Linked DNA regions of Pseudosulfitobacter sp. DSM 107133. The protein of the gene in region 1 interacts with the protein of each later gene in a pairwise test. Links are inferred from orthologs where the notes say so. Each region holds a gene or a part of one and is shown on either strand. Other genes may lie near its edges.

What was found. Proteins that work in one complex are often made in the same cells at the same time.
Region 2: the proteins of ftsH (region 1) and hflK interact in binary tests that used the Escherichia coli proteins (3 or more experiments, as listed by UniProt). The link is inferred for Pseudosulfitobacter sp. DSM 107133 from one-to-one orthologs.

What each region holds. Positions count from the first base shown.
Region 1 is NZ_CP085154.1:1,336,425-1,340,972, reverse strand. The notes cover bases 1,067-3,949. They hold ftsH (ATP-dependent zinc metalloprotease FtsH), read right to left. Parts: upstream 3,527-3,949; coding sequence 1,607-3,526; downstream 1,067-1,606. Other genes in these bases: tilS (tRNA lysidine(34) synthetase TilS), read right to left, coding at 3,625-3,949; DSM107133_RS06645 (MOSC domain-containing protein), read right to left, coding at 1,067-1,403. Outside these bases: DSM107133_RS06650 (formate--tetrahydrofolate ligase), read right to left, coding at 1-624; more of DSM107133_RS06645, read right to left, coding at 792-1,066; more of tilS, read right to left, coding at 3,950-4,548. UniProt on the Escherichia coli protein: Acts as a processive, ATP-dependent zinc metallopeptidase for both cytoplasmic and membrane proteins. Plays a role in the quality control of integral membrane proteins.
Region 2 is NZ_CP085154.1:1,192,788-1,197,310, reverse strand. The notes cover bases 831-3,688. They hold hflK (FtsH protease activity modulator HflK), read right to left. Parts: upstream 2,905-3,688; coding sequence 1,756-2,904; downstream 831-1,755. Other genes in these bases: DSM107133_RS05950 (FAD-dependent oxidoreductase), read right to left, coding at 2,981-3,688; DSM107133_RS05960 (protease modulator HflC), read right to left, coding at 863-1,756; DSM107133_RS05965 (DUF2065 domain-containing protein), read right to left, coding at 831-861. In the rest of the region: DSM107133_RS05970 (Do family serine endopeptidase), read right to left, coding at 1-386; more of DSM107133_RS05965, read right to left, coding at 664-830; more of DSM107133_RS05950, read right to left, coding at 3,689-4,429; ribose-5-phosphate isomerase RpiA, read right to left, coding at 4,441-4,523.

The sequences.
Region 1 (4,548 bases):
CAGGATCGCCATCACTTCCGAAGCAACAGTGATGTCATAGCCCGTCTCGCGCGGGAAACCGTTGGCGACACCGCCAAGGCTGGCGGTGATCTGGCGCAGGGCACGGTCGTTCATATCGACCACACGACGCCACACCACGCGGCGCACGTCGATGTCCAGCTCGTTGCCCCAATAGATGTGATTGTCGATCATTGCCGCCAGCAGCGAATGCGCCGAGGTGATCGCATGGAAATCGCCGGTAAAGTGCAGGTTCATGTCTTCCATCGGCACGATCTGCGCATAGCCGCCACCCGCGGCCCCGCCCTTCATGCCAAAGTTCGGCCCCAACGAGGCCTCGCGGATGCACACACAGGCCTTTTTGCCGATCCGGTTCAGACCGTCACCCAGCCCGACAGTGGTGGTCGTCTTGCCTTCGCCCGCGGGCGTGGGGTTGATCGCGGTGACAAGGATCAGCTTGCCCGTCGGGCGATCCTGAACCGAGTTAATAAAGCTTTGGCTGACCTTTGCCTTGTCATGGCCATAGGGCAACAGATCATCAGAGGGGATTCCCAACTTGCCCCCGATCTCTTGAATCGGCAGCTTGCTGGCTTCCCGTGCAATCTGGATGTCGGTTTTATGGGCCATGATTCCTCCTCGCGCGTATGTTGTTGGCAGCAGACACTAACGTACTGCTATTTGCATACAGGTTCAGGCCCCCGGCAGCGAACACCGTTTCCGACATTTCCCGCCCCTGTACCGTCCCGAACAGGCGCATTTGTTTCTTTTCGGAACCGCCGTCCCGCTGAACGCCCCTAGGCGCGTGCTTCGGCCAGATGCGCCCAGACCATCTGGTCGGGGATATGCAACACCAGCGTATCACCGACTGAAAACGCGCCGGCCCGCTCGACCCAGGCCGTCACCCCGCGCAGGTTGCGGGCGGCGGGTTTGAACAATTTTCCCAGTCCCGGCATATCGGTTTCAATCTCGCGGCCCGGCAGGATGCAGGGGCGGTTTTGCATATCGACCACCAGCGTGGCCCCGCTGGGCCCCTGCAAGCGCGACGATGGCGGGATATGACTGAAATCAGGGATGCCTTCGACGACCATCGACGCACCAAGCAGCCCCGGGTCTATCGCGTCCACCCCCATCTTTTGCGCAATCAGCGCCAGTTCTTCGGCGGACAGGATCGACAGCTGACGCGCATTGCCGATCTCGGTGCCCCTGGGGTGCTGCGACGTAACGCGGCTGCACGACAGACGCGAAAAACCGCTGTGCACCTCGCCTTCGAACCCTTCCAGCGTGGCGGCGACGCTTTCCAGCGGCTCCGAGCGCAGGGCCCCCGGAACGCTGCTGTCTGCGGGGTTGGTATTGCGCCCCAACCATGTGATGCGGGCGGTGAACGACGTTGGTTTAAGCGCGGGCATAGGGGGCCTTTTTGACGTGGCAGTTGGCTGGTCTGGGCGCAGACTGGCCCACCAGGCGTGAAATGAAAAGGGGGATGACGTGGCCGCGCGCCATTGGTGTGACGGGCGGGTGCAGTCCATGGCAACGACAGTTTGTCAAAGCTTCCTGAAAACAAAAAAAGGCCCCGCTTTCGCGAGGCCTCCTGTATTCTCGGCAACCCGGTTCAGGTCGGTTCCGGTTCCATCCCGCCCTCGGACGAAGGCGGCTTTTTCTTCGCCTTGGCCTTGGGAATGGCGGTCAGGCTGGGTTTTTCTTCGCTGGCAGCCGTGCCATCGTCGTCGCCGTCCCCCGCTTGCGGAGGCTCGCCGTTCATCACGCGCTTGATCTCGTCACCGGTCAGCGTTTCGTATTCCAGCAGCCCTTGGGCCAGACGTTCGAATTCGACGTTCTTTTCCTTGATGATCTTGGCCGCCCAGTCATAGCCGTCCTGAATGAACGTGCGCACTTCCTGTTCAACCGTCTCCTTGGTGTTGGCCGAGACCGAGAAACCCGCAGTCGCGCCCTGATACCCCTGAGCCGCTTCGGAATAGTCGATGTTGCCAACCTTGTCCGACATGCCCCATTGCAGCACCATCGCACGGGCCAGCGCGCTGGCCTGCTGGATGTCGCCCGCAGGGCCGTTGGACACCGATTCCTCACCGTATTTGATGATCTCGGCAGCCTTTCCCGCCATGGTCATGGCCAGACGCTGTTTGCACTCGTCCTTGAACATGTTCAGACGGTCCATTTCCGGCAGGCTCATCACCATGCCCAAGGCACCGCCACGCGGAATGATCGTCGCCTTGTAGACCGGATCGCACTTGGGCAGGGTCATCCCCACCAGCGCGTGACCGGCTTCGTGATAGGCGGTCATTTCCTTTTGCTCGGGCGTCATCACCATGCTGCGCCGCTCGGGGCCCATCATGACCTTGTCCTTGGCAGATTCGAAGTCGATCATCGTCACGAAACGGCGTCCCACACGGGCCGCCATCAAGGCCGCTTCGTTCACAAGGTTCGCAAGGTCCGCACCCGAGAAACCGGGCGTGCCGCGCGCAATGATGCGCAGATCGACATCCGGCCCCAGCGGGGTCTTGCGTGCGTGCACGCTCAGGATCTTTTCGCGGCCCTTGATGTCGGGGTTGGGCACGGTCACCTGACGGTCGAAACGACCGGGGCGCAACAGCGCGGGGTCCAGAACATCACGACGGTTGGTCGCGGCCAGGATGATGACGCCCTCGTTCGCTTCAAAGCCGTCCATTTCCACCAGCAACTGGTTCAACGTCTGTTCACGCTCGTCATTGCCACCGCCATAACCGGCACCCCGGTGACGGCCCACGGCGTCAATCTCGTCGATGAACACGATGCAGGGCGCGTTTTTCTTGGCCTGCTCGAACATGTCGCGCACACGGGATGCACCCACACCCACGAACATTTCAACGAAATCGGAACCCGAAATGGTAAAGAACGGCACGCCCGCCTCGCCTGCGATTGCGCGCGCCAGCAGCGTCTTACCGGTGCCCGGAGGGCCAACGAGCAGCGCGCCCTTGGGGATCTTGCCGCCCAAACGCGAGAATTTCTGCGGGTTGCGCAGGAATTCCACGATCTCTTCCAACTCTTCCTTGGCCTCGTCGATGCCTGCCACGTCGTCAAAGGTCACGCGACCCGACTTTTCCGTCAGCATCTTGGCCTTGGACTTGCCAAAGCCCATCGCTCCGCCTTTGCCACCGCCCTGCATCCGGTTCATGAAATAGATCCAGACACCGATCAGCAGCAGGAAAGGCAGCAGGGTCATCAGAAACGACTGAATCCCCGATTGTTGTTGTTGCTCGGCCTTGACCGGCACGTTGTTCGAAATCAACAGGTTTGTAACCTCGGCATCCGCCGGCTTGATGGTCACATAGTCTTTATCGTCTTCACGAAAGCGCACCTGCTCTCCGTCCAGTGTCACGCTGGTGACTTTGCCGTTTTCAACCGACTGGACGAATTCTGAATAGCTGATTTCGCGGCTTTGCAATGTGCTGCCTGTGCCGCTGAACAGATTGAACAGCGCAACGATCAATACAAGCAGGACAACCCAGAACGCGATATTGCGTGCATTACCCAAGGACACTCTCCCAAAAATTCTCGGGACCGAATAGCAATACGCCACGGTCACCCACCTAAGATAGACATGCTGTCCGTCAGTTCAATGCGATAACAGCATCATTGACGGGATAGAAGTGCGGCAAAAAAGGCATCTTGCCCCCCGTCGACCTCGACCGACCAGCCCCCCGCCGCGTCAAAGACGGGGGCAACAATCAATTCGGACCCTTCCCAAACCGCCGGCAGAGACAACAGCGCGCCCCGTGGCAGCCCCAGTTCACGCCAGTCGGGCTGCGCGTTCAGCGCTGCTTCTCCCATCGGTCCCACATGCAGGCGGGGGTCGTCTTCGGGGCCGCAGACACGCCAGCGGTTGTCCCACAGATCGCCAATTTCGCAGCAGGTGTCACGCACCGCATTCAGTTCGCGAAAAACCCAGATGGCATCTCGCGAGACGGCCACCTGACAGCCGTCCAGCGTGACGGTGCGTTGCTCTTGTATCGCGGATTTCAGGGCTGCAATCGCACTGCGGCGCGGCGGATATTCGCCACCGTTCACCCACATGATAGCATGAACCAGCAGGCGGCGGGAAATTTCCGCAGGCAGCGTACGAAACTGCCGCAGATCCAGCCGCACCGTGCCCAGTTGCACCTGTGCAACCTCGCGGGCGGCCAGAAAGCTTTGCCAGTCCAGTGCCTCGCGCGCCTGCCGCATGTTCTGCGCGACATCCGCCAAAGTTCTGGCCGTCAGGCCAAGCGGCTCAAGCTGCGCCAGCGCCTGACGCATGGCAACGCGCGCAAAACGGGTGTCATCGTTGCTCGGGTCGTCGGCCCATTCAATACCCTGCGCGGTCAAATAGGTCCGTAATTCGGCGCGGGTGATACCCAGCAAGGGGCGCACATAAACAATACCGTCCCGCAGCCGTCGCGGGGCCATGGCCGACAATCCGTCAACCCCTGCCCCGCGCGCCAGTCGCATCATCAGCGTTTCGGCCTGATCGTCGGCAGTATGCCCCAGCAATACCGCGCCAATCCCGATCTCTTCGGC
Region 2 (4,523 bases), 140 kb from region 1 along the record:
ATCTCGTCAGCGCCTTCGATCACGTGGTTGTTGGTGACCACATAGCCGTCTTCGGAGATCACGAAACCCGACCCCAAAGCGGACGACCGGCGGGGACGGTCGCCATTATTGTTACGGTCCTGAAACTCGCGAAAGAAATCTTCGAACGGGCTGCCTTCGGGCACGATGCCCTGTGGCCCGGTATTGCCTGCAACCACGGTGGTGGTGGTGATGTTCACCACCGAGGGGCTGATTTTTTCGGCCAGAGGCGCAAGGCTTTCCGGCTTGGCCTGTGCCGCGATCACCTGCGCCAGTACAAGTACCAGCGCAAGGGCCGTCAGCCACATAGCGCGAAGTTGAATGATTGGGGTGCGTGTTGTCGACACCGCGACCGCTTTGGGCTGCATACGACTTTCTCCTGCTATCCATGCGGACGATACGCCCGCTATTCACACATTACTGCGCGTCTGCGCACTACCGTGCATCTAGCGTTGCGGGCTTGCAACATGAAAGATTGAATTCAATCGCACCCTGTCAACACCACGTTACCTATCTGTGAACCTCGGCCCCTGCGGGCAAGGCGCGGGGAAATTTCTTCTTTTGGCCCGAAATATCCCCGCCGGAGGCATAAGACCAAAATTAGGATAATTTTGAATAAAATCAAATGGCGCGTCAGCGCCGCGTTCAATGCAGGCCCAGCTGGAACGCGGCCCAGATCAGCAACAGCCCACTCACCAAAGCGAGAAGACCCACCTGTCTGCGCACAGCCTCGGGCAGGCTGCGCAACAGCTCCAGCATCCGTTCGACAAGCGAAGGGGCCAGCGCATAGGCCAGCCCCTCAACCATCAGTACCAGTCCCAGGGCCATCAGGACCCAGGCCATGTTATTCGCCCTCGGCCGAGCGTGCGCCCTGATCCGAGCGCAGGTAGTTAAAGAACTCGCTGTCCGGCGACAGAACCATCGTCGAGTTGTTGCCCTTCAGCGCCCGCTCATAGGCAGTCAGAGAGCGGTAGAATTCGAAGAACTCGGGGTCGGCGCCAAAGGCCTCGGCAAAGATACCGTTGCGTTCGGCATCGGCTTCACCACGGATGATATCACCCTGACGGGTCGCATCCGAGGTCAACTCGACCACGGTCCGGTCGGCTTGCGCACGCACCCGCTGGGCGGCTTCTTCACCGCGCGCGATTTCGTCTGCGGCTTCACGTTCCCGCTCGGCGCGCATCCGGGCAAATGTGGCATCAAGGTTCTGTTCCGGCAGGTTGGTCTGTTTCAGACGCACGTCCACCACTTCCAGCCCCAACGGCAGGGCACGCTGGCGGGCCTGCGTGGTGATACGCGCCATCAGGCCGGCACGGTCTGCCGACAGGATGGTGTTGGATGTCACGCCGTTCGAGCCCAGAACCGCACGAATCACCGGGTTCAGGATACCTTGCAGCCGGTCCTCGGCAGCACGCATCCCATTGGCGCCGACCGCTTGGCGAAACTGCACCACGTCGGAAATCCGGTAGCGGGCAAAGGCGTCGACAACCAGGCGGCGGTCATCCGAAGGGGTGACTTCGGTTGGCACGGTGTCCAGTGCCTGAATGCGGTCGTCATAGCGCACGACCTCTTGGATCAGCGGGATCTTGAACGCGAGTCCCGGCTCTTCCTTGACCGATTTGATCTGGCCGAATTGCAGGACCAGCGCCTTTTCACGCTCGTCCACGATAAACACCGAGCTGAGCAAAATGGCCACCAGCACGACGAGTGCGGGTATGATGAGTGTTGTGTTCCGCATCAGTTCGATCCTCCACCGCGCAATTGATTAAGCGGCAGATAGGGAACAACCCCCTGCCCGCCGTTGCCATCGGTTGAATTCTCAAGGATGATCTTGTCCACATCCCCCAGAATTTTCTCCATGGTTTCCAGATACAGGCGCTTGCGTGTCACCTGTGGCGCTTTGGAATATTCCTGCAAGACCGAGGTAAAACGCGCGGCTTCACCCTGGGCTTCGTTCACTTGCTGGGCGCGATAGCCTTCGGCCTCTTCCAGCGTTTGCGCCGCTTCACCACGGGCACCGGCCAAGACGCGGTTGGCATAGGCGTCAGCCTCGCGTTCCAGACGGTCACGTTGCTGCTCGGCCGCCTGCACTTCGCGGAAGCTGTCGATCACGTCGCGCGGCGGGTCTGCCTTGTCGAGGTTCAGGCGCAGGATGTTCACACCGCTGTCGTATTGGTCCAGCGTCGTCTGGATCAATTGCTGTGCCTCATCCGCGATAACCTGACGGTCGCGGTTCAGGATCGGCGCCAGTTCCGAACGTGCGATCACTTCACGCATCGCCGATTCCGACACGGCGCGGATGGTCTCTTCCGGCTCGGCCAGATTGAACAGGTATTTTGCCGGGTCCGAGATGTTCCAGACCACCTGAAAATCAATGTCGATGATGTTTTCATCGGTGGTCAGCATCAACCCGCTTTCGCCGCGCGATCCGGTGCCGATGGTTTCGGTCTGTTCGCGCGTCACCGGCAGAACCACCGCCGTCACCAGCGGCCAGGGCGCAAAGTTCAGACCCGGCTCGCCGGTGGCCGAATATTTGCCCAGGAACAGCTCGACCGAGCGTTCTTCGGGTTTCACGGTATAGAAGCTGGCAAGCCCCCAGCCCACGATCAGGACAAGCGCGCCCAGACCCAGCGTGCCGCGTGTCAGACGCGGGCCACCGCCACCGCCCGGACCACGTCCGCCGCCGGTGCCGTTGTTGCCACCACGTCCGCCCATCAGGACGCGCAGCTGTTCCTGACCTTTTTTGACCAGATCGTCGATCTCGGGCATCTGCCCGCCGCCGGGTTTTCCCCCGCTGCCTGATCCGTTCGAGCCGCGATTACCCCCGCGCTCGTCATCTCCGCCAGAGCCTCCGCCGCCCCACGGGCCGCCTGTGTTGCCAGCCATATGTTTTCTGTCCTCCTGTTCGCCGCCCCTTTGAGCCGCGCATCAATTCATTACCTGTGTATTTTACTTGAGTAATTCAAGCAGTGCGTATCGGTGTCCGCATCGTCACGATTTCCTCGGACATGGTCGGATGTACCGCGCAAACGCGATCAAAGTCTTCTTTGGTTGCGCCCATCTTGATTGCGATGCCTGCAAGCTGGATCATCTCGCCCGCGCCCGGCGCGACGATATGACAGCCCAGAACCACGCGGGTTTTCCTGGATACGATCAGTTTCATCAACACCCGGGCCTCGCGTCCGGCAAAGGCGGTCTGCATCGGGCGGAAGCTGGAGGCGTAAACCTCGATCTCTTCTTGCGCGGCGGCTGCCTCCTCGCTCAGGCCGATGGTGCCCATTTCAGGCTGGGTGAAGATCGCGGACGGGATCAGGTCGTGGTCGACCGGTGTCGGGTTGTCGCGGTATACGGTTTCGACAAAAGCCATGCCTTCGCGGATGGCAACGGGCGTCAGGTTGACGCGGTCGGTGACATCGCCAATGGCATAGATGTTGTCCACCGCCGTCCTGGAGAATTCATCCACCAGGATTTCGCCCTTGCGGCCCAGGATCACGCCCGCCTCTTGCAACCCGATGTCACGGCTGGACGGCGCGCGGCCTGTGGCAAAGAATACCATATCAAAGGTTTTTTCACCACCCGTCGTGGATTTCACACAAACCGGACCACCGTGGACACCACCCTGTTTTGCAGCCTTGTCAGAGCCTTCCGCCCCCATTGCCGCGTCCGAGCCGGTCAATGCGTCATGTGCCTGACCAGCGGGCCACATCTCGACAATATCGGTGCCCACATGCAGATCAATCCCGCGCGCGCGCATCGCTTCGGCTATCAGACCGCGCGCCTCGTCGTCAAAGCCGCGCAGGATTTGCGCACCGCGGTAATATTGCGTCACCTCGACACCGAGGCCGTGCAGGATGCAGGCAAATTCGCAGGCGATATAGCCACCGCCGATGATCAGGATCGACTTGGGCAGGCTTTCCAGATCAAAAATGTCATCGCTCACAATGCCCAGATCGGCATTGGGCAGGTCGGGGCGCACAGGATAGCCGCCAGTGGCGATCAGGATGGTTTTGGCGGTCTTTTCCGTACCATCGTCCAGCACGATCGTGTGCTTGTCTTTCAGCCGCGCGCGGCTGTCGAAGGTTTCGACACCCGAGTTGGCCAGCAGGTTGCGATAGACGCCTTCCAGCCGGTCCAGTTCGGTGTGCAGGTTCTTCTGGAACGCCGGCCAGTCGAAGGGGCCATCCTTGATATCCCAGCCATAGGCGCGGGCATCTTCGGTCATGTCGCGATATTCGCTGGCAAAGACCATCAGCTTTTTGGGCACACAGCCCCGGATCACACAGGTGCCGCCATAACGGCTTTCCTCGGCCAGTCCGACTTTCACCCCGTCGCCTGCCGCCACGCGCGCCGCACGCACGCCGCCCGAACCTCCGCCAATCACAAATAGATCAAAATCGTATGTCGAAGCCATGAAACAGCCCTTTATTCTGCAAGATCGGTGAACAGGTTGTCGGTTTCGACGAAATCCAGGCGGTCCTGTTCAATGGTGCCTTCATTTATGTCGC